DNA from 3 places in the Enterococcus sp. 3H8_DIV0648 genome. Region 1 is predicted to be linked to each of the others. Evidence: riboswitches for the same ligand, from Rfam matches in the RefSeq annotation. Region 1 holds a riboswitch; each other region holds the start of a gene.
The links. Region 1 has a riboswitch for thiamine pyrophosphate ahead of thiT (energy-coupled thiamine transporter ThiT). Riboswitches for the same ligand answer to the same signal wherever they lie in the genome.

Region 1 (10,471 bases):
ATAACAGGCAGGCGTTTATTGTTTAATTGCGCTTGCAACACTGCCTCCGTACTAGCCGGCTGCACGGCGTCAAAATCAAATGAAGCATCTTTTTCCATATTTTGATCGATCTCAGAACGATCCATTTTCGCTACTGCATAGCGATCACCATTATATTGCATTAAAAAATACTTAATTTGATTGTTAAAAATCAAGGCTAAACCTACTAATAGCAATAAGAAAAGAAAAATATTTATTAGCCAATTTCTTTTTTTCTTCATCTCAATCCTCCCGCATTCTCCTGTTAATAATATCATATTCCATTTCATCCCGTGACGCTACTGCCACATTATAGAAAAAAAATTAAAAAAGAAATAAGTGCATTAGAAAGTTGTTATTTATTAAAATGATTTTAATTGTTAAAAAGGTGCTTCAATGTTGCATCTTTTAAGACTTTTGTAATCTAATTTTAAAATAAAAGATACGAGCTTTTTTTTTATTATTGGGTTAAAATGGTTGTGACGACTATTAGAAAGGGTGAACATTTGTGCCAGATACGTTATTTGCTTATATTGATTCCACAAGTAATGCTGTGCTCTCAAAAGGTTTTTCACCCAATGATTTTGTTGACGGAATCGTCCACAAACCTAAGCACTTGTTATTGCTAGACCCTGTTGCAGAAGCTGGCGAATACGAGCCCCACACAGGTTTAAAAATCATTAATAGTCCGGAACAAGTTCAACAATTTTTTACTAATAAAATCTTCACTCAATCAAAAGGTCTGAAATGGATCGATTTTAATGATTTAGCAATGCTGAAAGAGCTGACACCATTAGAAATCTCAGAATTATTATATTTTGGACATATGCGGACACATCTGCATTCTCCTTTTTTCTATAAGCTGCAAAATAATTTCGTTTACTTCAACTTAGGCAACGAAACAATGCGTGTATACTACCGTTACTTGGATGAATTTTATCGCATCCTTGCCAGCAAATTGACACGAATCGTCTTAGAGAAAGTCAATGATCGGCGCTCGTTTTTCCGCCGCGGCTCTTCTGTTGCACCATTGGACGGTGAACTACTGAAAGAATTATATCCGATCTTGCAAGAGGGTGCTATTTTTTGCTTAGACCTGGCGGAACTAAAAAATAAGAGTTACCATATTCCGGTTTTTTTATCTGATGAAAAAGGTTGGCGCCGCAGTCCAAGAAATTATAAAAAAGAACAGCGAATTGCAGAGATCATTTACGACACTTCCAAACAGTTGTGGTCCTTGGAAGTCGAAAATGATGATCCCGTCTTCTCATTCCGTTAATATTGAGCAAAAAAGCATTTGTCCGGCAAGGACAAATGCTTTTATTATTTATTGATGACTTTGCTTTTGGATCAAATTACCATCTTTCGGCAAGTACAGCTGCGGTGCTTTTTCTGCAACTAAGACTGCGACGATCGCGGTTACGACTGCTGTTGCCAAACCGCTGACACCATTCATGACAAGCGAGAATATCCACGGATTCATCCCCCACAGAGCATAGCTGCCCCAAAATACTACCCCGGCAATAAAATGCCAGAAAAATCTTGCACCAGTCCCCACAAAGGAACCCAATACAATATTCTTTCGAACGTTCCACATATCTTGTGCGGCCAAACTTTTTTGAACCTTCTTTGCATATAGTCCGGCAAATCCGGCAAAAGTAAAAGCAATCGGATACTCGATCAACACTTGAACAACGCTCAGGTAAACCACTTGGCTCGCGGGAAAATGTAAAATCCCCCAGATGAACGCCGACATTAAGGCCGGCTTGAATCCTCTTCGCAATGCAAACAATGTCATGGGGATCATCCCCAGTGAAATCGTAAAGCTGCTGCCGATGGTCGTTGGAATAAAGGATAACACCAACGAAAGGGCCGCTACCACTGTACCTTCCACTAAAATTCTTGTTTTATACATATAAAAAAACTCCTCCTTTTGAACATACAGTCCACAAAGGAGAAGTAACTATCATTACTTCATCACAATTCCTACGCTCGAATAACCGAAACAGGTACTAGGGTTTAGAGTAATCTCAATCTCAGCCCGAGGGCTCCCCTTTGCGACAGTATTATTCTATTTTTTAGTACCTCCCGAGTATAGCAGATGTCTGCTTGCTCGTAAAGGTATGAAATACTTTTATCGTGAAATACTTTCTTGATCGCCGCTTGGTGACAAGGTCGTTACCTTCTTGATCCGATCAATCGTCAGCATCACTAACTGATTATCTTGCGTACGAATAACGATGGATTCATTCGTCACTACTTTAGGCAGCCAGCCTGAGATCGTTTGAAATTTTTCTTCGTCTTTTTCGTCTTGAACCTGCATGACCACTAAACTATTCTGTAGAGCTGCCATCTTCAGTTTAAGAAAAATGTTCTCGTTGGCTTGCTCTTGGGCGCGTTTCTCAGCAGAATCATTCAAAAAATCCGAGATGAAACGATACGATGAATTCGAAAACAGCTTGATTAAATTCTTTTTAGGCTTCTCGTTTTTAGTCATTCAGCTTCCTCCTATCAAGAGCGTAGTTTGATTTTACTTAAATTTGGAAGAAAAAACAAGGAATCTAGTCCAATTCAAAAAAAGTTAACCATTCGTTTAAACCTTTTTGAATTAAATCATAAGTTTCTTCAAAATTGCCGGTGTACCATGGATCTGGAATACTTTCACCGACATGTCCCGGTACCCGATCTAGGTATAAATAAATTTTGTTTTCAGTACCTTTTGGGGCGATTGCTTCTAAGTCAGCGACATTATCTTGATCCATGCCGATGATATAATCGGCATCATAAAAATCTTCTGTTGTTACTTGGCGTGCCCACATTCCCTTGGTAGAGATGTGATGCTGCGACAATATCTTCTGCGTTCCTTGATGGGGCGGATTGCCGACCTCCCAGCGGCTTGTCGCTGCTGAATCAACTTGGAACTGATCTTCTTGATTTTTCTGGAAAGCGTCACGGAAAATCGCTTCGGCCATCGGTGAGCGGCAAATATTTCCCATACAAACAAATAGAATCTTTTTCATGTCATTCCTCCTGTGCTATAGTCAATTTATCGAAATGAAACGAGGGATCGTAAATGAGTAAAATTTATCTTTCCGCCAAACTGCCTGAGCTTGGCACAAAATTGTTAAAAGAAGCTGCACTTGAATATAAGGTCTATGAAGGCGACGGTTTAATTTCGAAAAAAGATTTGATCGAAAATGTCGCTGATTGTGAAGTTTTGATTTGTCCGCTCTCTACGCAAGTTGATCGCGAGGTCATTGATGCCGCACCAAAACTAAAATTGATCGCAAATTTTGGAGCCGGCTTCAATAATATCGACACCACTTATGCAAAAGAGCAGAAAATCTATGTAACGAACACTCCGGTAGTCTCCACCAATGCGACAGCAGAATTGACCGCGGGTTTGATCATCGCGTTATCTCGCCGAATCGTTGAGGGAGATCATTTGATGCATGGCAAAGGATTTGATGGCTGGGCTCCATTATTCTTCCTAGGTCATGAATTAAAGGATAAGACTTTAGGAATCATTGGTATGGGTCAGATCGGTCAAGCCTTGGCGCAGATGATGACGGCTTTTGGTATGAAAATCATCTATAACCAACGTCATCCATTAGCCCCTGAGCTGGAGAAAAAATTACAGGCGACGTATGCCTCGCAAGATGACGTGATTCGTCAAGCCGATATTTTGACCCTGCACGCACCTTTATCAGAGGATACTCGTCATCTATTAACCAGTGAAACCTTTAAACAAATGAAAGACAGTGCCTTTTTGATCAACGCAGCACGCGGGCCATTGATTGATGAGAAGGCCTTGCTTCAAGCATTGCAGGACAAACAAATTGCCGGAGCCGCCTTGGACGTCTATGAGTTCGAACCAAAGGTGACTGACGGCTTAAAAGAACTGAGCAATGTCGTCTTAACACCGCATATTGGCAACGCTAGTGTGGAAGCCCGAGATCAAATGGCAGAGATCGTCGCAAAAAATGCGATTGCCCTTTTCAACCAAGAACCAATTAAACATATCGTAAATGGACTGGATTGAGCTTAACGCTCGTTCCAGTCTTTTTCATATAAACGGTAGGCGAAAAATTCAATATCTTTAGCAAAACGAAACAACTGTGCCGCAATTGTGATCGGCGGCTGGTCAGCTCCGGCTAAAAGCCAGTCGATCAAAATCCCGCCGCAGCCATGAGCCAAAAAGCGGGCATAAAATTCTTTATCGGTTTGAGAAAGTTCCCCTTCTTGATCGACTTCATCAAATAGACGAACGAATAGACGCTGCGCCAATTCATTGAACTCTTTCGTTAATACTTCCGGCTTTGCCTGCACGGTATTCAAATAAAACTGATGACAGATTTGCATTTCTTTCAACATTTTCAAAACGGATTCTTCCCAATTCGTTAATACCAGTTCATCGGAGACTAGATACTGCAATCCACGCTGATAATACGCGTAGTGGAGCAGATCGTTTTTGTCCTTAAAATGATAATAAAATGTCTGGCGGTTCAAGCTGACCTGTTGACTGATATCTTGAACAGTGATTTTATCGTAACTTTTTTCTTGGCACAACGCGACTAACGCTTGGACAAATGTTTCCTTGGTCGCTTTTCCTTCCGCCATTTTTCCACCTTCTATGCTTGTTGATAAGGATAATTAAAATGTTCATAAGCTAACGGGGTCGCCATGCGTCCTCGTGGTGTTCGTTTGATAAATCCTTTTTGAATCAGATAAGGTTCGTACATGTCTTCCACGGTTTCACGTTCTTCACCGATGTTAACCGCTAAGGTACTTAGTCCGATCGGTCCACCATGATACAATTCGATCATCGTTTTAATTAATTTTTGATCGACATAATCCAAGCCGGCTTTATCAACTTGTAATAACCCCAGAGCCTGATCGGCGATTTCTTGATTGATTACCCCATCAGATTGAACCTGAGCAAAATCACGAATCCGCTTCAGCAGACGATTGGCGATCCGCGGGGTGCCCCGTGAACGACGAGCGATCTCCACCGCACCTTCTTCCACGATCTCCGTTTGAAAAATATCCGCCGAGCGCAGCACAATCTCTCGCAGATCCGTTTCTTTGTAATATTCCATATGAGAGATGATGCCAAAGCGATCACGCAAAGGCGCTGACAGCATTCCTGCTCGTGTAGTCGCTCCGATTAACGTAAACGGCGGCAACGGAAAATGTACTGGGTGGGCTGTCGGTCCTTGTCCCACCATAATATCTACGTAATAATCCTCCATCGCTGAATATAAAGTTTCTTCTGCAACCCGGGGCAAACGATGAATTTCATCAATAAATAAAACATCTCCCGGTTCCAGCTCATTCAAAATCGCTACCAGATCACCCGGTCGTTCGATTGCTGGTCCGCTAGTGGAACGAATCTGTACGTCCATTTCATTGGCAATCACCATTGCCATCGTTGTTTTCCCTAAACCAGGTGGTCCATACAGCAGAACATGGTCGAGGGCTTCTTGCCGATTCTTTGCCGCTTCGATGTAGATTGACAGCTCTTGTTTGACCTTATCCTGTCCAATGTATTGTGCAAGGTACCGAGGACGCAGTGATTTTTCTAAACTCTTATCACTTTCATCCGCATCGGGTGAAAGCAAACGTTCTTCATCCATCTATCTCGTCCTCCTACTTCTTCATCATTAATTTCAAAGCTGCCCGCAGGTAATCGTCGGTGTTTGGTAAGGATTCCTTCTCCAGCACTTTTTCGACTTTTTTGATTTCTTTTGGACTATAGCCTAACGCCTGCAAAGCTTCCATCGCTTCAGCCAGAGCCGTATCATCATTGCCTTCATAAAATAAGGACATTGGATCTTCGACCAGCTCAGTCAGTTTGCCTTTCAAATCCAAGACCATTTGCTGCGCAGTTTTTTTACCGACACCTGGGAATTTCGTCAAATAGGTCACATCACCGGCTTCGATTGCTTGGATCAAGCCTTGGTGATCTTCATTTGCCATGATCGCCAGTCCACTTTTTGGTCCGATTCCAGAAACAGAAAGCAGCCGTAAAAACAGTTCTTTTTCAGCCAAAGTTTCGAAGCCGTATAATAAATGAGCATCCTCGCGAATGATCTGCTGTACATAGATTGTCACGGATTGTTCCATTTTGCTGCTATAGCGATAAGGGTTTCCTAACGCGATTTGATAGCCGATACCATTTACATCCAGCACCACATAACTGGGGCTGATGAAGGTCAAACGACCTGTAATATATTCGTACATAATTGATCCTTTCTTGATATGTAATATGCAGTTTTTTTTAGTTTGCCGACCATTCACCTAACCCCTATAGAATAGTTAAGTTTGGGTTGGCATTTCTGCACATATGTTCTCATTATTTTAGCACAAAAGGCGGCGGTTAAAAACTCTTACCGCCGAATCCTTGCAACAACTGTAATAAAGCAAAATAATCAGCCATCCGCAGTTCCTGCGTAATCGCCAGTGTCGGAACGTCTTCATCCTCATAAAGCAGACTCGTTGTTAAACACAAGTCGCTGTCCTCTAAGGTCTCTCCAAAAACAACTTGAAAGTCATTCATTAAAAATCGCCGCAAATCTTCTTTTAAAATAGTTTCTTCAAACTCTGGCAGATCCGTCTGTAAAAAGATCCGTACAACTTTTTTTGCAGTCAATTCAGGCAGGCGGCGCAAGACCGATAGATAACGGCCAAACAAAATCGATTCACTGCCCCCTTGATCCGATAAAATTTCCGTCACAAATGCTGCCAGCTGCGGTTGCTGCTGCGTGATCTTAGTCCAAAAAGCTTTGCCGTTGATATTAAAACGGATCATCGGAAATAGACGATGATAAAGATGTCCGCTGATCAAATAGTTTTCCGCCTGCAAGCTCTGAAATTTTTTCCAAGTAGTACGATCATTGATTTTCTTTTCCAAAAGTCGGTACATCGCATCGACCTCATCCATCACTAAAAAGGGCGGCTTCGCTAGCAAGCAATGAATTTTTTTGGTGATGGCTGGAGCATGATAATATTCTTCCCGCGTCAATAAATTCAAAAACAAGTTGCCGATTGATTCTTGTTTGTGAAAATAAGTCGGCATGATTGCCTTTATATGGTGATAAAATTCTTGGAAAAGCGCGTCGTCGGCCAGTGTTTTTTGACTGGCTGTGTTTTGCTCTAACGAATAGTTTTGAACTTCTCGTAATAAATGAGCTGCTACTAAATATTCCAGCCGCTGCTCTTTGATAGGATTTAACGCTACTTGAAAAAATTGTTGAATCGCTTGGCTAATTTTTCCAACTAGTTCATGCTGCAGCGGCGCAAACGGCCAATCCTTTCCGCGGAATAAACGCCAATAATAGACAGATAAATACATTCGCACAACGGACTCCGGTGCTTCAAAAAGAACTTTCCCGCGTTCGATCGTTAATTGCAGCGGCAGCAGCTCTTTGTTCAGCTCCTTTAATTTGCGGCGGATCGTGGACTCGCTGCGAAACAGTTTTTCACTCAATTCTTTGACTGTTCGGGCCTTTCCGGAGATCAATAAATTTAACACGCGATAAGACAAAGAATGGCGGATCAAATCCACCAAAAACTGATTTTGCTCCATCGTTTGATCCGCAATCAGCAGACGATAATGATTGCTTTTTTTTTCAAATAAAGCTAAATCCGTCTCAGTAAAACGATGATAATTTTTATTTAATTCTTCCAACAAGCGCTGCACACTGCGGGCATCTAAACCTACTGCCGCGGCCAAGTCGCTTTTTTTATGTGAGCCTCCGTCATTTAGCACTTCCAGCAAACGGACGCCAAAGTAAAGATCTTTTTCGTAATTTTCTAATTCCAGCGCTTTAAGATACATAAAAAAACTCCTTCACACTCTATTTTAGCAAAAGAGCGCAAGGAGTAGTTACTAAAGACCTTCGAACAAACGGAACAAAAGCGGCAGCAGCGCCACAGTCACTATGCCGTTGACACAAATACATAGGCCTGCCAAAATACCTTCCAGCTCCCCAATCTCGATCGCCCGTCCGGTGCCGATTGCATGTGAGGTACTGCCTAGAGCAATACCTTGAGCGATCGGACTCTTGATGTTAAAAATTTGAAAAACCTTGGTTCCTACCAAAGCACCAAAAATACCCGTGGAGACAACGATTGCCAATGTTACTGATGAGATACCGCCCATTTGACTGGAGAGATCAACAGAGATCGCTGTCGTCACAGATTTTGGCAGCAAGGAAACGACGATCCCATGATTCAATGAAAACAGACGGCCGATCCCGACACTCAACAAGCAATTAAGGACGACACCAACTAGTGTTCCTAAAACGACGGGCAGGAAATATTTCTTGAGCTTGTCGAAATTCTGGTACAGCGGCAAGGCCAACGCGACGGTCGCAGGTGTAATCATCATGGTAAATAGGTTGCCGCCCATATTGTACTCTTTGTAGCTGATACCGCTGAATTTCAACAAAACAATGATGATTACCACGCTAGCAATCAACGGATTGATAAAAGGAACGTTGACTTTGCTCAACAGCTTTTCCATCAGGGTATAAATCAATAACGTAAGGGCAAGGCCAAACAGCGGATTACTCGCCAGCGCTGAGATCATCTGCTTCACCTCGGATTTTTTCGACTTTTTCAACTAAACGGGCTTTTTCTTCACGGCTCTTCATGCTGATCTTTTCGACAAATTCCGCTGTCTTGCCAACAGCGATAAGTGATACGAGCGAGCACAATACGACTGCGCCGAGCAGAATTGGCCAAGTATATTTGATGGCTCCGTAATATTGCATTAACCCGACACCTGCCGGTACAAATAAAATCGTCAAATGATTCAATAAAAAGTTTGCGGTATTTTCAATGGCTGATGGTTTCAAAAGCTTGGTTTGAAAAGAGAGAAATAAGAGTAAAATGCCGATGATACTTCCCGGCACCGGCAAATGGAAAAATATTCGTACCCCTTCTCCAATTATGGAATAGAGTAATAACAAACTTAATTCTTTAAACATCTTCATAGCTATCGCCTTTTCTAAAAATAGGATATTTCTAGTATAGCGAAAAAACAAACGTCCCTTCTCCAAGTTTTGTTTGTATTTCTTACATTTTCTGAAAAAAAGCCGAGGCACCTTGCCCCAGCTCTTGGATAAATTCACCATTTTTATTTCACAATATTTTTATAGTCGCCATAGCCAGCTTCATCCATCTCATCGACTGGAATAAAGCGCAAAGCTGCAGAGTTGATACAATAGCGCAAACCGCCTTGATCTTGCGGACCGTCATTAAACACGTGGCCTAAATGAGAATCCGCTTCCTTGCTGCGGACTTCGACTCGGTGCATGCCGTGTGAAAAGTCAGCTTTCTCAGCAACGCCGCGTTTTTCAATTGGACGGCTAAAGGCAGGCCAGCCGCAACCGGCGTCGTATTTGTCACTCGAAGAAAACAACGGCTCGCCGCTGACGACATCGACATAAATACCCTTTTGATAAAAGTCATCATACTTGCCAGAAAATGGACGCTCTGTCGCATTCTCCTGCGTGACTGCGTACTCCATTGGCGACAGTTTCTTTTTCAATTCTTCTCGTTCCATGATTCATCCCCTCTTTCAAGATTGCTTCACGCTAAGCATACGCTCGCTGACGAAAAGTTACGAAGAATTTGCTCATATTCAACTTTATTTATGAAAAAAACACCGAGCAATCACTCGATGTTTAATAATTAAATTTTTTCAGCATTTGATTCACTACACCTACCGGGAATCCGACGATGCTGTAATAGTCGCCTTCGATCTTTTTGACGAAGACTCCGGCACCATTTTGGATTCCATATGCTCCGGCTTTGTCTTTGTAGTCATCGCTATCGAGATAACGATTGATCTCATCATCGGTCAGATCATAAAAGGTCACCGTGGCAGAAGACAGCTCTTCGCTCAACTGCTCTTCCTTTTTCAGAACGACTGAGGTATAAACCAGATGGCTGCCGCCGCTCATATTTTTTAACATGCCGAAAGCTTCTTCGCGGCTCTTGGGCTTGCCCAAGATTTCTTCGCCTAATACCACTACGGTATCACTGGCGATGACCAAGGCCTCGGGATGCTCCTCAGCCACTACGGCTGCTTTTTGCCGCGCCATTTCCATCACGTATTCCTTCGGTGCGTACTGATCTTTGACCTCTTCATCGATATCCGCCGGCTGGATCGAAAAATCCGTGATCAGCCAGCTCAATAGTTCTCGTCGTCTTGGCGATTGTGAAGCTAAGATAACTGTCATGATTTCGTGCTCCTTTTTTATCTAGTGAGGATCTTGGATGCGTTTGAACATATGCTCCATGTCGCTGTTGCTGAAGTGAATCAGTACCGGACGACCGTGGGGGCAATTGAAAGGATTCTCGCATTGAGCTAAATCCGTCAATAAAACCCGCGCCTGCGCTTCATTCAAATGATGATTGGCTTTGATGGATCGTTTGCAGCTCA
Region 2 (10,471 bases), 290 kb from region 1:
AAGGTGTGGAATTGGACTTAACGCCGGATATGGTGCGAGACGGTCTTTGGCTGTTGTTTTCCGATTCGATCGTCTTCAGTATTTCCCATCGTGAGTCGGCTATCGCGGATAATGAAAAATACCAGCAGCTTTTTATGCGGCATTATGAACTGGTGGAAAAGTACAACGAAATGCTGGGGCATCGATTAGACAAGCAAAGTCAGATCAACTTGGCGACAGTTTTATCGAATGATTTTTACCTTTATGATCCTCAAGGGCAATATGTGTGTATGCTGTGGCGCAATCGCTCGATTTTCCTATCGGAGGTCTCAAAGGTTTATAGCCGCGGTGTGGAGAGGGTACGTGAGCTGGTCCAAAAGTTTGTTAAATGCTATCGCATGTATGAAGAAGAGGACTTCATTCGGAACTATGTCTATTTGCTGATTACCACCGAAGAACGCGGAATGGAGTGGCTGGCCAGTCAAGAACCGCTGCTGAAGGTTTTGCTGCTGTCTGATTTGACGCCGACCGAGGAAAGCTTTTTGGCTAAGCAGATTTCTGACACGATCTACGGCAACTTTCTGATCGTTCATTTCGAAAAATTATCTGGCGGCACACCGGAGTTACATAATGAATTGAAAAACTATGATTGCCTGATTACGACCGGTTCGGCGGAAGGCTTGCCGAAGAACTATCCAGTCGTGGTGATCGATCCTTTTTTGACCAACCAAAGCAGGCGCTGGATTCAGGATACGATCAACGAGCTTGAGGAAAAACGCAGCTTCGTTTCTGTGATAAAATAGAAACGAAAGAAGGTTGACTATGAATAGTATGGAAAAAATTAATCAATTTCGCGACGAAAGAAACTGGCGCTCTTTTCACAATGAGAAAGATTTAGCGTTATCGATCTGTTTAGAGGCGGCTGAATTATTGGAGCTTTTCCAATGGAAGGATTCAGAAGAAGCACGCACCCAAACGGAACGCCTGAAGGAAGAATTAGCCGATGTACTGATTTATTCTTACATGATGGCAGACAATTTGGACTTTGACATTGATGAGATCATCAGTGAGAAGCTGAAGAAAAACGCGATCAAGTATCCGGTGGAAGAAGCGTAGGGTTGAACATAGGAATAAAAAAGTTTAGAGCAGAAAATTCTGCTCTATTTTTTATTCATGCAACTCCAACGGCAAGCCATCAGGATCAAAGAAGAAGGTCATCTTCTCGCCGGTGAAATCATCAGTCCGCAAAGGTTCGCATTCGATGCCGTGACTTTTTAAATAGTCAACGGTTGCTTCGATGTCTGCGGTTTTGAAGGCCAAATGGCGCAAACCGGCAGCTTCAGGGAAGCTGGGGCGCTTGGGCGGATTTTGGACGGCGAAGATTTCTAGTTCCGCGTCATGTAATTGCAGATCCAATTTATAATCTTGGCGGTCGGGCCGGTAATTTTCGCGAATGATCGGCAGCCCTAGAATATCCACATAGAATTCGCGAGCTTTCTGATAGTCTGAAACAATGATAGCGACATGATGGATCGCTGAAAAATCTGGTTTAACCATAAAAACACCCTTTCTGTTTTTCTTAAGCTTTAAGAAAGTATAGTTTTTTTCAAGTAAATAGCCATGGTCCCAATAAATTGCGGTGTCCGGCTTCACGAACTAGCTTTATCGGCAATAAGCGAAAATTTTGTTAAGTCTGAGAAGCGACTTATCAAAATTTTAGTCTTATTGCTCAAAAGCTGAGCGAGTTCGAGAAGCCTTTCTTATTATAAGCTAGTTGGATTAAAAAAAGTATGTTATACTCCAATCAATTGAAGAGAAACATTTGGGGTGCTGTTTAGCTGAGATTATACCCATGGAACCTGATGCAGTTAAGACTGTCGCAGGGAAATGTAGCTAGTTGACTGATCGTACCCGACCATTTTATTTTGGTTGGGTTTTTCTGTCTTTTGGGATACCCCGCTTGTTTCTTGATAAATGAGAAAGGGGTTATTTGTCGTGGAGAAAAATAAAATCCACAAATTAACGCTGCTGGCTTTAATGATCGCCTTAGATGTTGTTTTGTCTCCCTTGATGCGGATCGAAGGGATGGCGCCGATGTCCAGTGTGATGAATATTATCGCCGGAGTTTTGTTAGGGCCGCTCTATGGAACCGTGATGGCGGTGGTCTGTGCACTGATTCGGATGACCATGCTGGGGATACCGCCGTTGGCATTGACAGGTGCGGTGTTTGGCGCATTTTTGGCGGGCTTGTTTTATCGATTAGGCAAGAAGCTGATCTGGTCGATGATAGGAGAAATCATTGGTACAGGAATTATCGGTTCGCTTTTGTCTTACCCTGTGATGGTCTGGTTCACCGGCAGTCAGAGTGATCTGTATTGGCTGATCTACACGCCGCGCTTTGTGGGTGCGACGTTGATTGGTTCGGCGATCGCGTTTGTCGTGTTGGTAAAATTACAGGAAACAACAATTTTTAAACGGTGGCAGCGGTTATTTTCCAGTGAAAGGATGTTTGGATGATTAATACGAATTTTGCTAAAGGCTTTCCTATCAAGGAGGCACCTTTAGTTCATTGCATAACCAATGAGGTTACTTGTGAAACGGTGGCGAACGCGCTGCTGTATGTCGGGGCAAAACCGATCATGGCGTCTGATCCGCGAGAGTTCGCTGAATTGTTCCGGCAAACGGATAGTCTCTTGTTGAATCTAGGGCATTTGTCGGAAGGACGGGAAGCGAGCCTAGTTGCGGCAGCCAAGCTGGCAACTAAGATGAAAAAACCAACGGTGGTTGATTTGGTTGGGTATGGTGTCAGTCAGACCCGCGATCAAGTCGGTCGCTGGCTGGCGGCGGAAAATCCGACTGTCGTAAAGGGAAATATCTCTGAGCTGCGAAATTTTTGCGGCCTACCGAGTCATGCCCGCGGCGTGGACGGCAGTGAGTTGGATCAAGATGATGAAGCGTTGAAAGAATTAACGGCAGCAATGCAACAATTAACTAAGACTTATCCGGACACGATCTTTTTAGCAACTGGCAGTCAAGATATTGTTGTTGAGCAAAGCCGCATTTGGCGCTTAACAAACGGAGTGGCGGCGTTGGATCGCTTTACTGGGACGGGTGATATTGTTGGCGCATTGATCGCCGCATTATTAGGCAGTGGGGTAAAACCAGCGGCTGCGGTCGTGACGGCGGCCAGCTATTTCAATTGTTGCGGAGAACAGGCAGGAGATGTGATCGGTTTAGCCGCTTTTCGGCAGGAAACATTGAATCAGCTCTCGCTATTGATGGAAAAAGATTGGTGGACTGAGGTGAAAGGATGGGAAAAGCAATGGATTTAACCTTATATCTGGTAACGGGACGTTATGATTTTAGCGATGAAAAGTTTCTAGCAGTGATCGAAGAGGCATGTAAAAACGGCGTGACCTTGGTTCAGCTGCGGGAAAAGGAATTGGTAACGGGAAAATTTTATGAGCTGGCCTTAAAAGTAAAAGCGGTGACCGATCAGTATCAGGTTCCGTTGATTATTAATGATCGGGTGGATATTTGCTTGGCAGTTGATGCGGCAGGTGTGCACATCGGAGACGATGAGCTGCCGGTGGACATTGTTCGTTCATTGATTGGGCCGGAAAAAATCTTGGGCGTTTCGGCCAAAACAGTCGCAAGAGGTTTGGAAGCTGAGGAAGCCGGGGCTGATTATTTAGGGATTGGTGCGATTTTCCCGACAAAAACAAAGGATACACCGCTGACTTCTAAGGAAACATTGAAGGCCATCAATGCGGCGGTGACGATTCCGAGTGTCGCGATCGGCGGGATCAAGGAAGACAACTTAACGGATTTTCGCGGAACAGGCATTGCAGGGGTCTCGATCGTCAGCGAGATCATGCGGGCAGACGCTGTCGGTGAGAAGGTTCGCCGATTAAAGGAAAAAATCGTTGAAGTATTGAATGCCGATCCCTCTTTACAAATAGAAGACTAGTGATTTAGGCGTGAAACTCAGACTTAGTAAAAAAACCTTAATAGAAATTAGGAGGCAGAAAAATGATCAATCAAACACCTCAAGTTGTCACGATCGCCGGCTCTGATTCAGGCGGCGGCGCGGGCGTACAGGCAGACTTAAAAACATTCCAAGCGCGAAAAGCCTTTGGCATGAGTATTTTCGTGGCACTGACGGCGCAAAATACGTATGGCGTACAGGATAGTATGGCGATCCCCAGCAGCTTTATTGAAGAGCAGTTTGACTCTTTAGCGGCGGATTTTGCGATCGGTGCGGCGAAAACTGGCATGCTAGCAGACGTGGAACGAGTGGAAACCGTCGTGAAGAAATTGAAGCAGGTCGATTTCGGACCATTAGTTGTTGACCCTGTGATGGTGGCAAAAGGCGGGCATCATCTGTTGCAAAGCGATGCGGTGAAAACCATCAATGAAGAGTTGTTGCCGTTAGCAGCGATCGTCACACCCAACCTGCCGGAAGCAGAAGTGATTATTGGACAACGAATCGTGACGGATCAGGAAATGGTCGAGGCGGCGAAAAAGCTGCAGACTTTCGGCACGAAAAACGTGGTCGTTAAAGGCGGACACAGCCAAAACAAAGCTGCGGCGGATTTTGTTTTGCTGGAATCAGGTGAAAGCTTTTGGATGAGCGCGCCGCGCGTCGAAACGGCAAACACCCACGGGACAGGAGATACTTTCTCCGCATGTATCGCAGCTGAGCTGGCAAAAGGAACCGAGCTGAAGGAAGCGATCATTATCGGGAAGAAGTTTATCCAAGCCGCCATCAGCCAACCGATCTTCGTAGGTCACGGTCATGGACCCACCAATCATTGGGCGCAAATGACGGATGATGATATTGTAATCAACTAATTCAGAATATAGAAAAATCAGGCCTTCCTCTCGATAAGTGAGAAGAACGCCTGATTTTTTAGTTTGCCTTCAAGCAAATATCCTGTCCTTGTTCTTGCAGGTGAGCGACATGCTGTTCGCCCCAATTGCAAAGGCTGTCTAAAATATCTGAAAGGCTGCGGCCGTAGTCGCTTAATGAATATTCCACTTTTGGCGGGACTTGCTGATAAACTTTGCGGTCGATGATGTTATCATCCTCTAGCTCACGCAGCTGCTGTGTCAGCATTTTTTGACTGATGCCGGTGATTCCGCGTTTCAAATCACTAGGACGCATCGGTCCGTGGCGCAGGTTGCAAAGAATAATAGGTTTCCATTTTCCGCCGATAACATCCATCGTTGCCTCGACGCCAATCATGTATGCACGATTTTCCAAAAAAAGATTCCTCCTAAAAACCTTGATATGATCCAAAAGTTACTGAAAGGTACCTATAGTACAAAAAAGTGGGTACTTATCAAAAGGTCATCAACAGTATATAGTATCTTCTCGTAGGTTACAAATACTTTTATTGGAGGAACTAAAATGGAAAAGAAAATCTCACCAAACTTAACGTTATTGGCTCTCGCAATCAATGCTTTTGCGATCGGGTCAACGGAATTTATCAGCGTGGGGCTTTTGCCGATGATCGTTAAAAGCTTCAATGTCACACTCGCCCAAGCCGGTCTGACCGTATCTTTATATGCTTTAGGGGTGACGATCGGCGCACCTTTGCTGACGGTCTTAACCGGAAAATGGAATCGCCGCAATCTGATGCTGGGGATCATGCTGCTGTTTATCGGCGGAAATTTGTTAGCGGCTTTTGCGCCGACCTTTACGATTTTATTGCTGGGTCGTATTTTGGCGGCATTGGCTCACGGAATCTTTATGTCGGTTTCTACCGTTATTGCGGCGGATGTTGTGGAACCTTCACGGCGCGCAAGTGCGATCGCCATCATGTTTACCGGTTTGACGGTAGCGACAGTGACCGGCGTTCCCCTTGGAACCTTCATCGGTCAGCAGACTACTTGGAATATGTCCTTTATTTTTATCGCGGTGGTCGGCTTGCTTGGTCTGATCGCCAGCAGCTTCTTAGTTCCCCGTCATTTACCGATTCCCGGCAAGGTGGACTTGAAAGGCTTTGGCCGCATCTTTACTAATAAACCGCTCGTGATGTCTTTCTTGATCACTGCCTTTGGTTACGGCGGAACATTTGCGGCTTACACTTACCTATCGCCAATTTTGGAAGGCTTTGGCTTTTCTGCTAGTGCGGTCGTGATTATTTTGATCGTCTATGGTGTGATGGTCGCGATCGGCAATACGGTCGGCGGGCATTTGGCGAATGAAAAACCGTTGGATTCATTAATCAAGATGTTCGGTCTTTTGATGACGGCGCTTGTCTTTTTATTTGTGACGACCTTGATCGGCAATTCTATTTTGGGCTTGTTAGCCGCCCTGCTGTTAGGGTTGTTCGCCTTCATGAATGTACCCGGCTTGCAGTTATATGTGGTGCAGCTGGCAGAAAAATACGTACCACAGGATATAACGTTGGCTTCGGCGTTTAATATCGCGGCCTTCAATATCGGGATCACGCTAGGCTCGACAGTCGGCGCGCAAGTCACTGGCAAAATGGGGATCGCCTACACACCTATTTTCGGTGCTGTGATTGTTCTATTCGCGATTCTGTTGATCATGCAAGTGAGGAAAAGCGAATCCGCTGTTTCACTAGATGAAGCCGAAGAATGCCGAAATTAATCAAATTTATGCAAGCAAAAAGCCGTGGATACTGAAGCCACGGCTTTCGTTTTAGTTGTTTTTCCAGACCTGTGCCAAAATATCCTTGAAAACTAGAAAGGCATCTTGATCGTTGTACCCATAATCTTTTTTCAAACGCTTTAGCATGTCAGTGATCTGGGGAATGTAGTCATCGAGGCGGACGTCTTGTTGATATTTTGCTAGAACGGGATATTTTTCCGCCCACACATTTGTCCAATCGATGGCTTGCTGCTTTTCTTCACTGGTCTTAGCGATCACTTCCTTGATGTCGTTCACATCAGGATCGAATTCGATCAGCTCGTCTAAGGATACTTTGAAGGCGGCGGCCAATTTTTTTGATTGGTTGATATCCGGCAGTGTTTCGTCGAGTTCCCATTTGGAAATGGTTTGTCGGCTCACCCCGAGTTTTTCTGCCACATCTTCTTGTGACAGGCCTTGTTTTTTTCGGGCATTGAAGAAATTGTTTCCTAGTGTCATGTTTATCCCTCCAAACTTGATACTTTAAGTTTAGCAGGATCTACCATGAAAACCAGCGAACAGCGGCTGAACTTTTGCCCGTATTCTTAACTCTTATCTAACGACCGGTTTTTTCCGAAAATGAATCAGACAAGCAAGCAAAACGGCCAATAGTAAAGCTAGTAAAACGATCAATGAAATTTGTGAACCCGTAACCGTTGCGGCAATAAAATCGGGTTGAGCTTGCTGCGCCAAATTGATGATCGTCGCAACGATCGCGGTCGCAATCGCACCAGAAAATTGCTGAAGCGTATTGAACAGCGTGTTGCCGTCCCCATATTCATCTTCTGAAAGCAGGTTCATCCCAGTAGTCATTAAGTTGCTGTAAGCAAAACCGATACCGATCATGTAAAAGACATGCCCTGCGACAAATCCAAGTAACAACGGGGAGCGCAATAACAGTGTCAAAGCGATCCAGCCGATCGTGGCAAAACTCAATCCAAGCAGGATCGGTTTCTTCGGACCGAAAGAATCGAGGACACGACCAGAGATCGGTGCCAAGATCGCGCCTACCGCAGCACCAGGCATCATGACTAGACCAGCGATGAAGGCATCTTTGCCTAAAACGATCTGAATAAAGTTAGGCAGCACAAAGGAAATACCTAGCAGCAAGAACTGACAAACCAAGAAGCCGCACAGGAATAAGACGAAAACTTTATTTTTCAAAACCGTAATGCGCACCAGCGGATTCTTCGCGCGTGTCGCTTGGCGATAAAAAATCGCTAATCCAACGATACCCACCGCAAGTGAGACAAAGCCCATCAAGCTGCCGATTTGGTTTAAGAACATCAGCAGGCCGCTGAACAGTAGCGCGACCCCGATCAGACTCATGATATCCAGCGCACCAGTTTTTTTGACCGGCATTTCAGGAATAGCGTACAGCCCGATGACCAGAGAAATCGCCAAGACCGGCAATAGGAATAAGAAAATAGAGTGCCAAGAAAGACTTGCTGTCATGATCCCGCCGTACGTTGGGCCGATCGCAGGTGCAATCGAAGTCGTCAACGTACCGACACCCATCATGGTGCCGCGTTTGTGCATCGGAGTGAAATTCAAAATAATATGAAACATCAAGGGCAAAGCGATCCCTGTACTGATCCCCTGAAACAAGCGCCCGACTAATAAAATACTATAAGAAGGCGACCATAAATCAATCACTAACCCCGCGATAAAAAAGAGATTGGCGACGATAAACAATTTACGGATCGAGAAATTTTTCAATAAATAATTAGAGAAGGGCACCATGATAGAGATCACTAAGAGATAAATGGTGGTGACCCACTGCACCATCCCGGTGGAGATCCCGAACTGTTTAATCAGGGTGGGGAAGGTCACATTCATGGCGGTCTCGATCAGAACGCCGGCAAAGGACATGATCCCGGTGGCAAGGACAGCTAACAACAAATGGATTTTCTTTTCTTTCATGTAATAACCTCACTTTATTTCGACAGATAACTTAGATTGATGAACATTGCAAAAGTTGGATTGGGAATTAATTTGTAGAACTGACAGCTACCTCAGGATAGAAGAAAGTATTTTTCCAAAACCCGGAAAAATACGTCTATTTTCGCTACGCATATCATTCTGCTAGACAGCTCAGTATCTTGAATAGCATAAAAAATACTTAATATGGCTCACCTACTATTTGTAAACTGCAAAAAGCAGAACTGACAGCTACTTCAGGTCAGTGGAAAGTATTTTTCAAAAAACCAGAAAAATACATTTAATTTTCGCCACGCATACGATTCAACTAAACGACACGTGCTTTTAGTAGGCGAGGCCAAACAAAAAACACCTCATCTTATGAACACTGCAAAAAGTTGAACTCGCAGCTATCTCAAAGCAGTAGAAAGTATTTTTCTAAAACCCGGAAAAATACATTAATCTTCGTCACGCATACCATTTTACTAACCTGCTAAAGCAGGAAGTAAAACTGGCAAAAAAAGAGAGGTGGTTTCTAAATTAATAGAAACCGCCTCTCTCTCGACACGCAATGCGTGTTATCTGTACGATTTATTCACAAACAGCATTGTAAAGCTTTTTGCGGACAAGGTCAAGTTTAGCGTTGAAGGAAAAAGCTGATGATAGCAAAAAGTGCGATGTGTGCGGGATAGAAAATATAGAAGAAATTCCGCATACTCTTCCCTTTTTCACCACTGTAAAGAATGATTGGAATCGCTGATAAGAGCATCATCCATTGGTAATTAAAGGTGAAGGCATGTTGGACGCCGCCGCCAAAGACTAACGTAATGATTGCTACAGCGACTAACGCAGCTACTTGCAGCATTTTTTTGCCATGGAACAGATAGAACAAGACTGCTAGTGCGACAAATAAAATTCCGCCTTCTGTCATCATAAGTGTCGGTACCAACAAGGTGAAGCCGCGGAAGAAAAGCATCCCGAATCTTGAGCTGAACAGACTGTCGTTAGATAAGAGCATCATCGATAAGACGTTTAAAAGAATCGGCACAAAGAACCAAATCAGCCCCTTAACAAAGGTTTTTCTTTGTTTGAGGTATTCGCAGGCCTGCATATAAACCGTTCCTAAGAATAATGTACCAAAAATGTTGTTGATCACGATCGAGCTACCAACGGTAAAAAACTCATTCAAAATCATATTGATAATTCCCATCAACCAAAAGCCGGCTAACAAACGAAACATATATCTTTTACGATTACTCGTGTGAATGAATCCTTCAGAACTTTCAAATAGAAAAATCGGTGCTGCCATCCGGCCGATCCAGTGGAACCACATAGGAACGCCTAAAAATAGGAAAAATTCCGCGAGGTGATCGAGTACCATCGACACAACCCCGATTACTTTTAACTGGAAACCAGTCAATCCCTTATTCATAAAAAAACTCCTCTCAATTTATAATCCTACGATACCGATTTTTGGAATCGTGCACCATTTATTGAACGAACAATCAGCTTACAAAAATGAGAGATTGAAATGTCAGAAAATTCTTTAAACTCATTGACAACTAAAAGAACCTCCGTTATCATTACAATCATAAATTAATTTAAATGCCATTTAAATTTAATTTTAAAAAGGAGAATTTCTATGAACGCGACGACTACTAGACAAATGATCATTATTAGACTGAGGACTTGAAACTTGTTTTGCAAAAAACAGTTTGAAGTCCTGTTTGACATTTGTTGAGTGGGATTCTCCAAAGCATCCCACTAAGCAATTAGTGAGATGCTTTTTTTGTAGGCTATGCTTTTTGCACTTCAGCGCGTATGAAACGAGGCGGCTGTCGGATTTAGCCAATCAGCATTATTTATGACGCAGGGCACAGTGTCAGTTCACGAAATCTTTCTATTAAAAAA
Region 3 (10,471 bases), 1.7 Mb from region 1:
ACTAAGTCTTTCTGAACAAAATAATGAACAGCGTTAGGGTAAATTAGGAAATAAAGGAGCTAAGCCGATGTATCCAATTCTAATTGATATCAAGCAGTTTTCGATTCTAGTGGTCGGTGGTGGAAAGATCGCCACTAGAAAGGTCTGCGGATTAATTGAAGCAGGTGCGAAGCCTACTGTTATTTCGCCAAATTTTTCCGACACTTTGCTGAATGCCAAAAAAAATGGGACTGTCGTATTACGTGAGCGCTCCTTTCAATATGGCGATACCAAGAGCTTTCAAATCATTTTTATCTGCACGAATAACAAAGCTGTTAATCAGGCAATCTTAAACGAGACTACTCCTCGTCAACTCGTAAACGATACGACAAATCAGCACAACAGCAACTTCTTCAACATGGCCTTGATCAAAGAAAAGGACTTTGGCGTTGCTTTAACGACAAAGGGGAAAAATCCTGCGAAAACCAAACTTCTAAAGCAGAAACTTCGCAGCTTGTTAAAAGGTATTTCTTTAGATTAAAAAAACGCTTGGATTCACGATTCCGATTTAGGAAAAGTCGCATCCAGGCGTTTTTTAATTCAGCCCATTAACAAAGCGGGCAACCGCATGAGACACAAAAACTTCTTTCTCCTTTTGGTACTGCTCATGGCTGGCATAAGCATTTAAGAACGCAAAGCCGATCATACTTGAAAAGATTAATTCCGCGGTTTCTTTCGGATCGCTGATCTCGATGACCTTCTTTTCCTCCATCTTAATTAAGTAGTCTTGGATTACCTGTATAAAGGAGGTAGGGATTTTTTGGATATACGGCAGTGTTTCTTGATAAATTTCTTGTGCCCGCAGTCCAATGGAAAAACGAACGATTTCTGGTGTCACCTGTTCAAAATATTCCTCCATGATCATGGACAGATCTTTTGCAAGTTCCCATTGAAATCGATCAAAAATATCCTTGCTTACAGTGGGAGTCCAATCAGCTTCTTTTAACGTCGTCAGTAATAATTCCTTTTTGGTGCCAAATTGACGGAACACTGTCGCCTCATTCACCTGCGCTTTTCTTGCTATATCCTTCGTGGTCATGTCTCTGTAACCTTTTTCTACGATCAAGCTTTTGGTCGCTGCCATGATATTGGTTCGGGTGTTTTTCATTTTACTTTTCTTTACTCCTTTGTAAGGCTGGCAATCGCCACGCTCCCTCCGCGAATCACCTCAAATTCCTTTGAAATGGACTGAAGTTCGTCGAGCAATTTATTATTCAGCCCTTCAGTGTTGATGCTCTCGATCAGCAGTTCATTTGCCGTGCGATCAGTAATCTCAAAGGGCACATGCTTTTGTAGATTTACTAGTTTAGAATCGAGCGCTTCATAGTACTTGAGTTTTACATACATCACTTCTTTTGCATGAATCGCAATGTTGCTGTAATCGATCACTTGAATCACTTCGATCATGTTGCTCAATTGATGTTTGACTTGTTCAAACGTTCGATTATCGCTGTAAAGACTAATTGTCATGCGAGAAGTATCTGCAGATTCCGTTTCACCAACTGTCAAACTATTTAAATTATACAATTTTCCCGAGAATAAACCAGCCACTCTTGCCAAAACTCCTATTTCATTTTCGACATAGACACTCAACCATTTCTGTTCGATTTTATTCATAAACAATCATTTCCTTTAAGCTTTGACCTGGTGCAACGATCGGCATGACTTTTTGTTCAGTTGCTAACATAAATTCCAATACAAAGGTTCTATCCTTCATTTGCTTGGCTCGAAGAAAGGCCTCATCGATTTGTTCTTCACTCGTGATTCTCAGCCCATCCGCACCGTAACTGTGAGCCAACGCTAAGAAGTCAGGAATATATTGTTCATCATCTTCCTTTAGCATGGTGTAAGAATAACGCTTTTCATAAAACATCTCCTGCCACTGTCGGACATTTCCTAAGCAGCTATTATTAAAAATACAGATGATGATTGGGATTTTTTCTATCATTACGGTGGCTAGCTCCTGCAGATTCATTTGAAAGCCGCCATCTCCGGTAATCGTTAAGACAGCTTTTTTGGGATTTCCCAGCTTTGCGCCGATCGCGGCGGGAAATCCGAAGCCCATTGTCCCTAAACCTCCTGAAGTCAGCAGTTGTCTATCTTTCGTCACTTCTAAAAATTGCGTGGTCCAAAGCTGATTTTGTCCTACGTCAGTGACTACGATTGCATCATAAAAATGTTCATTGATTTTCTTTATGATTTTCTCTGGGGTCAAGCCAGCCTCTTCCATATGAAGCGGAAAAGCTGTAGCCAGTTTTTTAATCTCCTGCAGCCAGTTATCTTGACACTTCGTATTTGATAAAGTCGTAATCCTAGGCAGCACCTCTTTAATATCGCCAACAAGCTCCACACAGGCATCGATATTTTTGTTGATTGTAGCAGGATCAATATCTAGATGAATTATTTTGGCAGAAGGATAGAAAGTTGCCGCATTTCCTGTCACTCGATCATTTAAACGAGTTCCCAATGCTAAGATCACATCACTTTTGGTAAGTGCTTGATTTGCTGCATAGCTGCCGTGAATCCCGACATTGCCCACATAATTAGCATGGTCGCTGGGCAAGGCACCTTTTCCCATAATCGTAGACACAACTATAATTTTCGTCTTTTCAACAAACTCCAGTAACTCTTCATAAGCCTTTCCACGATGAACTCCGCCGCCAATTAATACAATTGGTTTTTCTGCATGATTCAAAATATCGGCCGCTTCTTTTATTTTTTCAGTTGGAATGTGCTGCTTTTTTTGTCCGCCGCGAATTTCAACTGTTTCTGGATAGCTTTCTGAACCAAGTTCTTGCTGAATATTTTTAGGGATGTCCACCACCACGACACCGGGTTTTCCTGACTGTGCGATTACAAAAGCCTTTTTTAAAATCATTCCTAAATCTGCTCTCTTCTTGACCGTCACCGCATATTTGGCAATCGAGCGGCTAATTCCTACCATATCGACCTCTTGAAAAGCGTCCTTTCCAATCAAATGGGTCGACACCTGTCCTGTAATGCAAACTAATGGAGAAGAATCATATCCTGCCGTAGCAATTCCCGTAATCAAGTTGGTGGCTCCCGGTCCGCTTGTCACCATACAGACGCCAACTTTTCCTGTAGAACGAGCATAACCGTCCGCCGCGTGGATCAGTCCCTGCTCGTGTCGCGGCAATACTACTCGAAACTCCTCTCTTTGATAAAGTGCATCAAACAAATCAATCGCCTGTCCTCCTGGATAAGCAAAACAGACTTCAACCTGCTCTTTTACTAGTGCCTTAACAACCAATTCAGCTCCCGAAATCATTTTTTTCCGCCTCCTAATTATGCAAGTATTGACTTGCATTTTACAGAAGGACCAGATGAATTGTCAAGCGTTTTCAAAATAAAAAGACCGTTCACTCGAAACGATCTTCTTTCGGATTACCATTTTTCTAAATTCGTCGCCATTTCCCAAAATGCGTATTCCATTTTACTGCTGATTACGAAGGATTCAATCATTTGCTGCTGTTCTTTTGCTGTCGCTTCTTGGTAGAGTCGATCTAACAGCGCGCGCTCTTTTTTGATTCCCTCAGCTGCGGCTTCCCCTGCATAAGTCTCGATCCATCGCTGGTATAACGGATGAGGTGAGCCTGTCTCGATCAAACGAACTCCGATTTCTTGATAAAGCCAAGCGCAAGGGAGCATTCCGGCATAAGCCGTCTTGAATGTGCCGTCGATCAGCTGACGATACATATGAGAAACATAATTGTAGGCGGTTGGTGCGACTGGAGTTGCTAGGATTTCTTCTTCCGTGATGTTTAGTTCAGTAAAGAATTCCTCGCGAATCGCCAATTCACCCAGCTTAAGGTTTTCGGCATTCTCTTGTAGCTGTGCTTGTACTTCTTTGTCATCCGTTTGCTCGGCGATATAGCTGTAAAGCTTGCTGAAATGCTCAAGATAATAGCGGTCTTGCAGCAAGTAGTAACGAAAAATCTCTGGCGACAAATCTCCGGCGGCCAACGATTGGACAAAAGGATGTTCAAAGCTGCCTTCCCAAAATACCGCTGCTTCTTTTCGTGCCAAGTCTGTAAATGTCATGCATGTTCTCCTTCTCTGTTAAAAATTTGAGCTTCCTTCCATAAAAACAACTGCGGCCAACAACCTTCCCTAACGCAACATAAAAAACCCCCTTTTTACGAATGAAAAGGAGGCTCCTATGTTGGAAAAAGCATACATAAGAAAACCCGACCGCAAATAAGCGATCGGGTGCAAATTTCTAAAACATCACACATTCCCTGCGTCAGTTCTAACTGTTTCAGGTTCAATGGGTATAATCTCAGCTCTAAAAGCACCCCTAGTGTCATTCAATTACTAAAAGTATAACATACCTTTTTAGAAAAAACGATTCCATTTAAGGTATTTCAACAACTAGTCGAAGATTTTCGATTCTTTTACAAGCACTGCACTGGGAGTCAACGTAGCTTCCGCGATCGACTTTCCGGTATTTTTTAAGTACGCCTTCACTAGCTGATAGCCAATGGTATAGCCGGCATTTCTCGAAAGTCCGACTGGCTGGTATCCCTGCTCTCTTGCTACTTCATCACCATACATATAAGCTGAAACTTGATCAAACCCGCGTGCCTCACGGCCATCCTTCATTACTTCGATCGTGTATTCCAGCTCCTCCTGATCGTACTCCTGCACCCACGGACCACGGTGCTCGATACCGTAAAGCTCCTCAGCGAAAACTTCTGCCAAGCCTTCGATCACTAAATAATCCTCGACACTCACATCTCCATGATTAAATGGTTCATAAGTAAAACGAACATTATGATTGAATTCATGTGCTAAGGCGGACTTCAAGCGCGTACGATTAAAATCGTTCGGCACAACAATCAATAGCATGTATCCGGGTATCCCGCCAAATCCGCTATACCCTTCACTCGCCATCAGTACCTTATTTTCTGGATCGCCCAGTAAAATATCTACAATAAATTCATTTACTGGAATTTGATAACCGATTTCACTGAAAAGCTGCGCGCTTTCGGCAATAACTTCAGTGCACTGATTGAAAATATTGGTTTTGCTTAACGGTTCTACTTTTGACTCAATTAACTCGATGCTCTTTCGCGGTGTCCAGATGCCCAGCATTTCCGAAGCCATCACCACGTCATAGCCTCCAGGTGTTTTAGGCGTAAGCGGTGCATTCAAATAGCGCCACATCCCTTCAAGCGGCCGCATCAGCTCATAACGAAAAGCCTGCTCATCCACTGTTTCCTGCAGACACTTTCTATAAAAAGACAGTGAATCCACGATTGTAACTTTCAACTCATTCACTTTGATCCCCTCCTTGCTTTTTATCATAATGGTTGACGTTGCGTGAAGGTCAAGGAAAAGATAGCAATTATCTATATCAGAATTCGCAATCATATTTGCAAACATTTTATAATTATGTTAGCATCCATCTAAAGAGGTGATCTAATGGAAACCGAATTGACGATCGAGGAAATAAAAAAGGGCTATGCAAAAAAGGGCGAATTTCTTTTTCAATGTTTGTATTGTGATCAAACATTTGATGATCGTTTCGTCTATCCCATCAGCGAGTCAAACAGCCAGTTAGCCCGAGCTGAAGGCGCGATGATCTATCATCTAAAACACCAGCATGACGGACCGTTTGAAACTTTATTGAATTTAGATAAAAATCAAAGCGGCTTAAGCGATACCCAGAAAAACTTTTTAGCGTTGTTTTCCAAAGGAATCGACGATCAGGAAATAGCGGATCAGCTAAATATCACGACTTCTGCTGTGAGAAATCACCGCTTCAAATTTAGGGAAAAGAAACGCCAAGCCAAAATCCTCTTGGCATTGTTAGAGTCGATCGAGGAAAAAGAACAGGATGAATTTACTGCAAACTCATTGATTGATTCAGACGAACGATTCATTTCAAGTAAGAAAGAAAGAGAAAAAGTCTTTGATACTTTTCTTGATGAAAATGGAAAAGCCGTTCAGATTCCCAAAAAGGAAAAAAAGCGGATCATTTTGCTGCAAAGGCTGGCTGAAAGCTTTGCTCCTGAAAAGCAATATACCGAAAAACAAGTGAATGAGATTATCTCAGAAATGTTCGAGGATTTTGTGACGATCAGACGCTATCTCATTGAATACGGGATACTGGGTCGAACGGTGGATGGAACGACTTATTGGAAGATCTAGCGCGTTGAAAGGAGCAAGTGAAATGGTATCACCGATGAGAGTCGATCACCTGCAGGTTACGGTGAAAGACGTCAATGAAGTGGAAGCTTTTTATGATGGCTTAATGGATGCTTTAGGGTTTGATTTAAGCAAGAAAATCAAGGTTTACTTGGAAGAATTGGATATGCATGTCATCGAATATCTCGACCGCACTTATGATTTTGGAATCTGTTCTGCGTTACAACAATACGAAAGCGAAACGATTCATAGAAGAAAGCCCGGTGCGGTCCACCACATCGCCTTTAGAGCCGCATCCAGAGATGAAGTCGATCGAATTTATCAAAAGGTCTTGTCGCTGGGCGCTGAAATTTTGGATGCGCCGCAAATTTTTCCCCAGCATGGCCCTAATTACTATGCCCTTTTCTTTAACGATCCAGACGGAATCAAGTATGAGATCGTGAATAATGACGATCACTGTTCGTAAAAAGCCAGCCGTTGCTATCCGGCTGGCTTTTTATTCTCTAAATATCTCGACATCTTCCAACGCCTTTCGCAAATTGACCGCGTCCCACGGAATATGTTCACCGATACTAAAGCCGACGATCTCCGTATTCTTGGCAACATCGCCGATTATTCGGGCAATTTGCTCCAAGGTCATAGTTCCAACAGGAGCGGGAAACTGCTCGACCGCTAAGTAAGGCTTCGCCGGTTTCGTCGAACGAAAATCTTGCGGCGACAATACATCTAAATCAAAATGGATGGCCAGCTGTTTGAACTGATTTTGACAAATCCAGTCGATCAGCGGCTGGCTATCATTGGCCAATTCTTCAGGCGTCAGATAATTCATGTTCAACTCATCGACTTGATGATCGCACGGCCGCAGCTCTTGATACTTTAATCCAGCCAGCAGCACTTGTTCTACTTTGAAGGGATGCTGAACTTTTTCTGCGAAGCTCGGTGCGCCCTGCCCCAGCAGATTTCCCAGCATCATCATATGTCCCCGCGTACTATCATTGATCGTCGACATATCGGAGTGGGCATCTAGCCAAAGTATCCCTAGCGAATCCGGATACCGTCCATGCAAATAGTCAAAAGGCGCTTGGGATATCGAACAATCTCCCCCCAAAGTGATGACCTTATCTGGCAACTTTTCTTCTAAAACCTTTGCAGCTTCTGCTAATTGCTTTAACAGGCCGCTTTCACCTAGGACGCCATTTTCAAGCGGCAGTTCTTGGGAAAGGGCCTCATCCACTGTAACGCGGATCGTTTCAGCCTTGGTACTTGGCGGTACGATGTGACTCAGTAATTCAGAACCGAAAACATAATTTGGATCATTTCCCCCTTGCCATTGAGGAAAGACCAATCTGAGGGTTTTGCTCATCGAAACTTCCTCCTTCATTGCTTTTCTTTTTCCAGTACTTCTTATCCTCAGTATACTAGCCTCTAACCGTCAGAAGCAATCGCGGCATAAAAAAAGAGACTAGCAATCTAGTCCCAATTCTTCGTGTACATATAGAAACATTTCGTCATTTTCATCGATCAGGTTATAAAAATAGTTAAGCTGCTCATCTTTTCTGGCTGCAACGAAGGCTTCTTGCAGGTCCATACATTTTTGAATCGCGTAAATCCAAATATCGGCGATAAATTCATCACACATCTTTTGATGAATGATGTTTAAATTAAAAGTATTCACTGACATATTCCTCCACCTCCTGTCTTTCCTGCTCCGACCGAAAGATGATGACTAACCCTTTAGAATCTGCCGTCAATACCATATTGATGTCCTTGATCTCACTACCGTGTTTCAGCGCATAATAATATAACTGATCCACACTCCAGCCCTGCGCAGCCAGTGTAACCATTGCCAAACATAATTTATCTACTTTTGCTTCTGCTTCTGGTGTTGCATACACCATCATGGGTGCATAGCAACAGATATTTCTCAATCGATCCATCACAATCATCCCCCTTTAAGTATAACAAAATTAGTTGACTTAAATTGGAAGATTCGCTCCAACTACTTTTAAAAAATAAAAGAAAATTCAGCGGGCTTACTCTCCGTTGAGCTTTTAGCTTTTAAATAATAATCCCTCTAAACGATTCTTTTTATTTATATTTTTTGCTGCATTCAAATCAATCTTCTGTGCTAGCGAAACGACCGAAAAAATCTCCTGCTGAATCAGCAGGAGATCGTGTTTTCGATTAGTTGACTACTTTTCTTTAGATACTCTCCAGTGATCGTGCCGCTTGCTAATAAATCTTCCGGCACACCGGTGAAAACGACATTGCCGCCCTTCACTCCGCCGTCCGGTCCAATATCAATGACCCAGTCGGCCTGCTTGATGATCTCGCTGTGGTGCTCGATGATGATCAAAGTATTTCCCTTATCCACCATCCGCTGGAACAATCCATTCAGCTTCTTGATATCTGAGAGATGCAGTCCGGTGGTCGGTTCATCGAGTACAAAAACAGATTCCTTTTGCGTGATTGCTTTGGTCAGCTTCAGACGCTGACGTTCACCACCCGAAAGAGTCGTCAGATTTCGACCAAGAGGTAAATAGGTCAAGCCGGTATCAATCATCGCCTGCAGCTTCTCGTTCATTTTCTTACTGCTGATCCCTTGATAGAAGTCCAGCAGCTCTTTTGGTGTCATTGCTAGAACATCTAAAATCGTACAGCCCATCAAGCGATAACTCAAAGCTTCATCTGAAAAGCGCTGCCCTCCGCATGCTTCGCACTCATTGACGACTGGGTCCATAAAGACAAGTTCGACCGTTGTTTCCCCTTTCCCATTGCAGACCGGACACGCTCCTGTTGAATTGAAGCTGAACATACCGACGGGAACCTTATTTGCTTTGGCAAAGCTGCGCCGAATTTCATCATAGATCCCTAGATAAGTCGCAGGCGTCGCGCGGTTTGTTGCCTTGATCGGTGCCTGATTGATGATCGAGATTTCATTAGGAAACTGTTCCGGCAGAACTTTAGTGATCAATGTCGATTTTCCTGAACCGGCTACACCAGTGACTACCGTTAAAACATGTTTAGGAATATCCACTGTCACATTTTTCAGATTATGCAGCGTGGCATCTTTGATCGTCATTTTTTCATGCCAGCTGCGAGGAGCTGTATTGATCGGCAGCGTCTGGCAAATTTCTTTTCCTGTCAGACTATCTGACCGAAGCAGTGCGGGATAATCTCCCCGGAAAATGATCTCGCCGCCCTTTTTACCGGCTGATGGTCCAATATCAATCACTTCATCAGCGATCGCGATCACATCAGGATCATGCTCCACAACAAAAACGGTATTTTCTTTGTCCCGCAGGTCCTGCAATAATCGATTGATCCGCGAAACATCCCGGGCATGCATACCGGTACTCGGTTCATCAAAAATATAAAACATCCCGTTCAAGGCACTCCCCATATGTTTCACCAGTTTTACTCGCTGCGCTTCTCCTCCCGATAAGGTCGGCGTCTTCCGATCCAATTGTAAATAGTCCAACCCGATATCGATCAGCCGTTGGACTTGACGCATGATTTCAGCGATCACCTCGTTCACTTCTGGGTAATGCAGCTCCTTTAAGAATGTGAGAAGTTCGTGCATATCCATCGCCACGCAATCCGCGATCGAGCATCCGTTAATTTTCACTGACAAGGTTTCCTTATTTAAGCGGCGTCCTTCACAATCAGGACAAGGGGCTTCAACTAATAATTCCTTTAACTTTTCCTCATACATTTTGCTGCGCTCCGATAGGTCACGCTTCAAAATGATCCGTTCATAATTTCGACAAATTCCTTCCAGCTTTGGATTGAGCGGTTTCGGTTCTTTTTCAGGATGGCCATAAATCAATTGATTCCATTGAGCAGTCGTAAGCTCCTTTAATGGTTGATCGTTGTCAAAAAAGTCAGCGGCTGCATACTGTTTCCAATACCAATTTCCAACTGCATATCTGGTGTCCATGACCGCTCCTTGATTCCAAGATTTTTCCCGATCGATCAATTTAGCCAGATTGATTTGATTGACCCGCCCCAAGCCAGAACACGTCTGACACATTCCTTGCGGGTGATTGAATGAGAATTGACTGGCCGAGCCAATTTGCGGCCGCCCCACTCGCGAATACAATAATCGCAATAATGAATAGGTTTCGGTAATCGTTCCGACCGTGGAGCGTTGATTTCCGCCTAGCGGAGTTTGGTCAATCACGATCGCTGGATTCAAATTTTCGATCCGCTCCGCTTTCGGTTTGAGGAACTTGGGCATCCGATTCCGTACGAATGCGGA

Region 2: linked by a shared signal. The riboswitch ahead of thiW (energy coupling factor transporter S component ThiW) and the one ahead of thiT (energy-coupled thiamine transporter ThiT) in region 1 are both predicted to bind thiamine pyrophosphate.
Region 3: linked by a shared signal. The riboswitch ahead of tenA (thiaminase II) and the one ahead of thiT (energy-coupled thiamine transporter ThiT) in region 1 are both predicted to bind thiamine pyrophosphate.

The regions. Positions count from the first base shown of each region.
Region 1 is NZ_NGLG01000001.1:2,441,030-2,451,500, forward strand. It holds gene A5875_RS11170 (class A sortase) at 1-260, opposite strand, end outside; gene A5875_RS11175 (hypothetical protein) at 527-1,297, shown strand; gene thiT (energy-coupled thiamine transporter ThiT) at 1,346-1,933, opposite strand; TPP riboswitch at 1,985-2,083, opposite strand; gene A5875_RS11185 (hypothetical protein) at 2,153-2,515, opposite strand; gene A5875_RS11190 (low molecular weight protein-tyrosine-phosphatase) at 2,580-3,038, opposite strand; gene A5875_RS11195 (2-hydroxyacid dehydrogenase family protein) at 3,092-4,060, shown strand; gene A5875_RS11200 (TetR/AcrR family transcriptional regulator C-terminal domain-containing protein) at 4,063-4,638, opposite strand; gene ruvB (Holliday junction branch migration DNA helicase RuvB) at 4,650-5,654, opposite strand; gene ruvA (Holliday junction branch migration protein RuvA) at 5,668-6,261, opposite strand; gene A5875_RS11215 (helix-turn-helix domain-containing protein) at 6,398-7,858, opposite strand; gene A5875_RS11220 (LrgB family protein) at 7,910-8,608, opposite strand; gene A5875_RS11225 (CidA/LrgA family protein) at 8,589-9,017, opposite strand; gene msrB (peptide-methionine (R)-S-oxide reductase MsrB) at 9,161-9,589, opposite strand; gene A5875_RS11235 (Maf family protein) at 9,711-10,268, opposite strand; gene mutL (DNA mismatch repair endonuclease MutL) at 10,290-10,471, opposite strand, start outside.
Region 2 is NZ_NGLG01000001.1:2,731,139-2,741,609, reverse strand. It holds gene A5875_RS12630 (helix-turn-helix domain-containing protein) at 1-782, shown strand, start outside; gene A5875_RS12625 (nucleotide pyrophosphohydrolase) at 802-1,095, shown strand; gene gloA2 (SMU1112c/YaeR family gloxylase I-like metalloprotein) at 1,147-1,536, opposite strand; TPP riboswitch at 1,793-1,882, shown strand; gene thiW (energy coupling factor transporter S component ThiW) at 2,017-2,496, shown strand; gene A5875_RS12610 (hydroxyethylthiazole kinase) at 2,493-3,311, shown strand; gene thiE (thiamine phosphate synthase) at 3,290-3,949, shown strand; gene thiD (bifunctional hydroxymethylpyrimidine kinase/phosphomethylpyrimidine kinase) at 4,012-4,833, shown strand; gene A5875_RS12595 (winged helix-turn-helix transcriptional regulator) at 4,892-5,245, opposite strand; gene A5875_RS12590 (MFS transporter) at 5,393-6,601, shown strand; gene A5875_RS12585 (helix-turn-helix transcriptional regulator) at 6,653-7,099, opposite strand; gene A5875_RS12580 (MFS transporter) at 7,193-8,563, opposite strand; gene A5875_RS12575 (TraX family protein) at 9,198-9,992, opposite strand.
Region 3 is NZ_NGLG01000001.1:741,878-752,348, reverse strand. It holds gene A5875_RS03475 (amino acid permease) at 1-37, shown strand, start outside; gene A5875_RS03470 (precorrin-2 dehydrogenase/sirohydrochlorin ferrochelatase family protein) at 68-520, shown strand; gene A5875_RS03465 (TetR/AcrR family transcriptional regulator) at 575-1,147, opposite strand; gene ilvN (acetolactate synthase small subunit) at 1,159-1,656, opposite strand; gene ilvB (biosynthetic-type acetolactate synthase large subunit) at 1,649-3,328, opposite strand; gene tenA (thiaminase II) at 3,445-4,101, opposite strand; TPP riboswitch at 4,278-4,369, opposite strand; gene A5875_RS03445 (DUF2268 domain-containing protein) at 4,432-5,340, opposite strand; gene A5875_RS03440 (DUF2087 domain-containing protein) at 5,485-6,213, shown strand; gene A5875_RS03435 (VOC family protein) at 6,236-6,676, shown strand; gene A5875_RS03430 (arginase family protein) at 6,707-7,573, opposite strand; gene A5875_RS03425 (hypothetical protein) at 7,673-7,891, opposite strand; gene A5875_RS03420 (hypothetical protein) at 7,872-8,147, opposite strand; gene A5875_RS03415 (ATP-binding cassette domain-containing protein) at 8,372-10,471, opposite strand, start outside.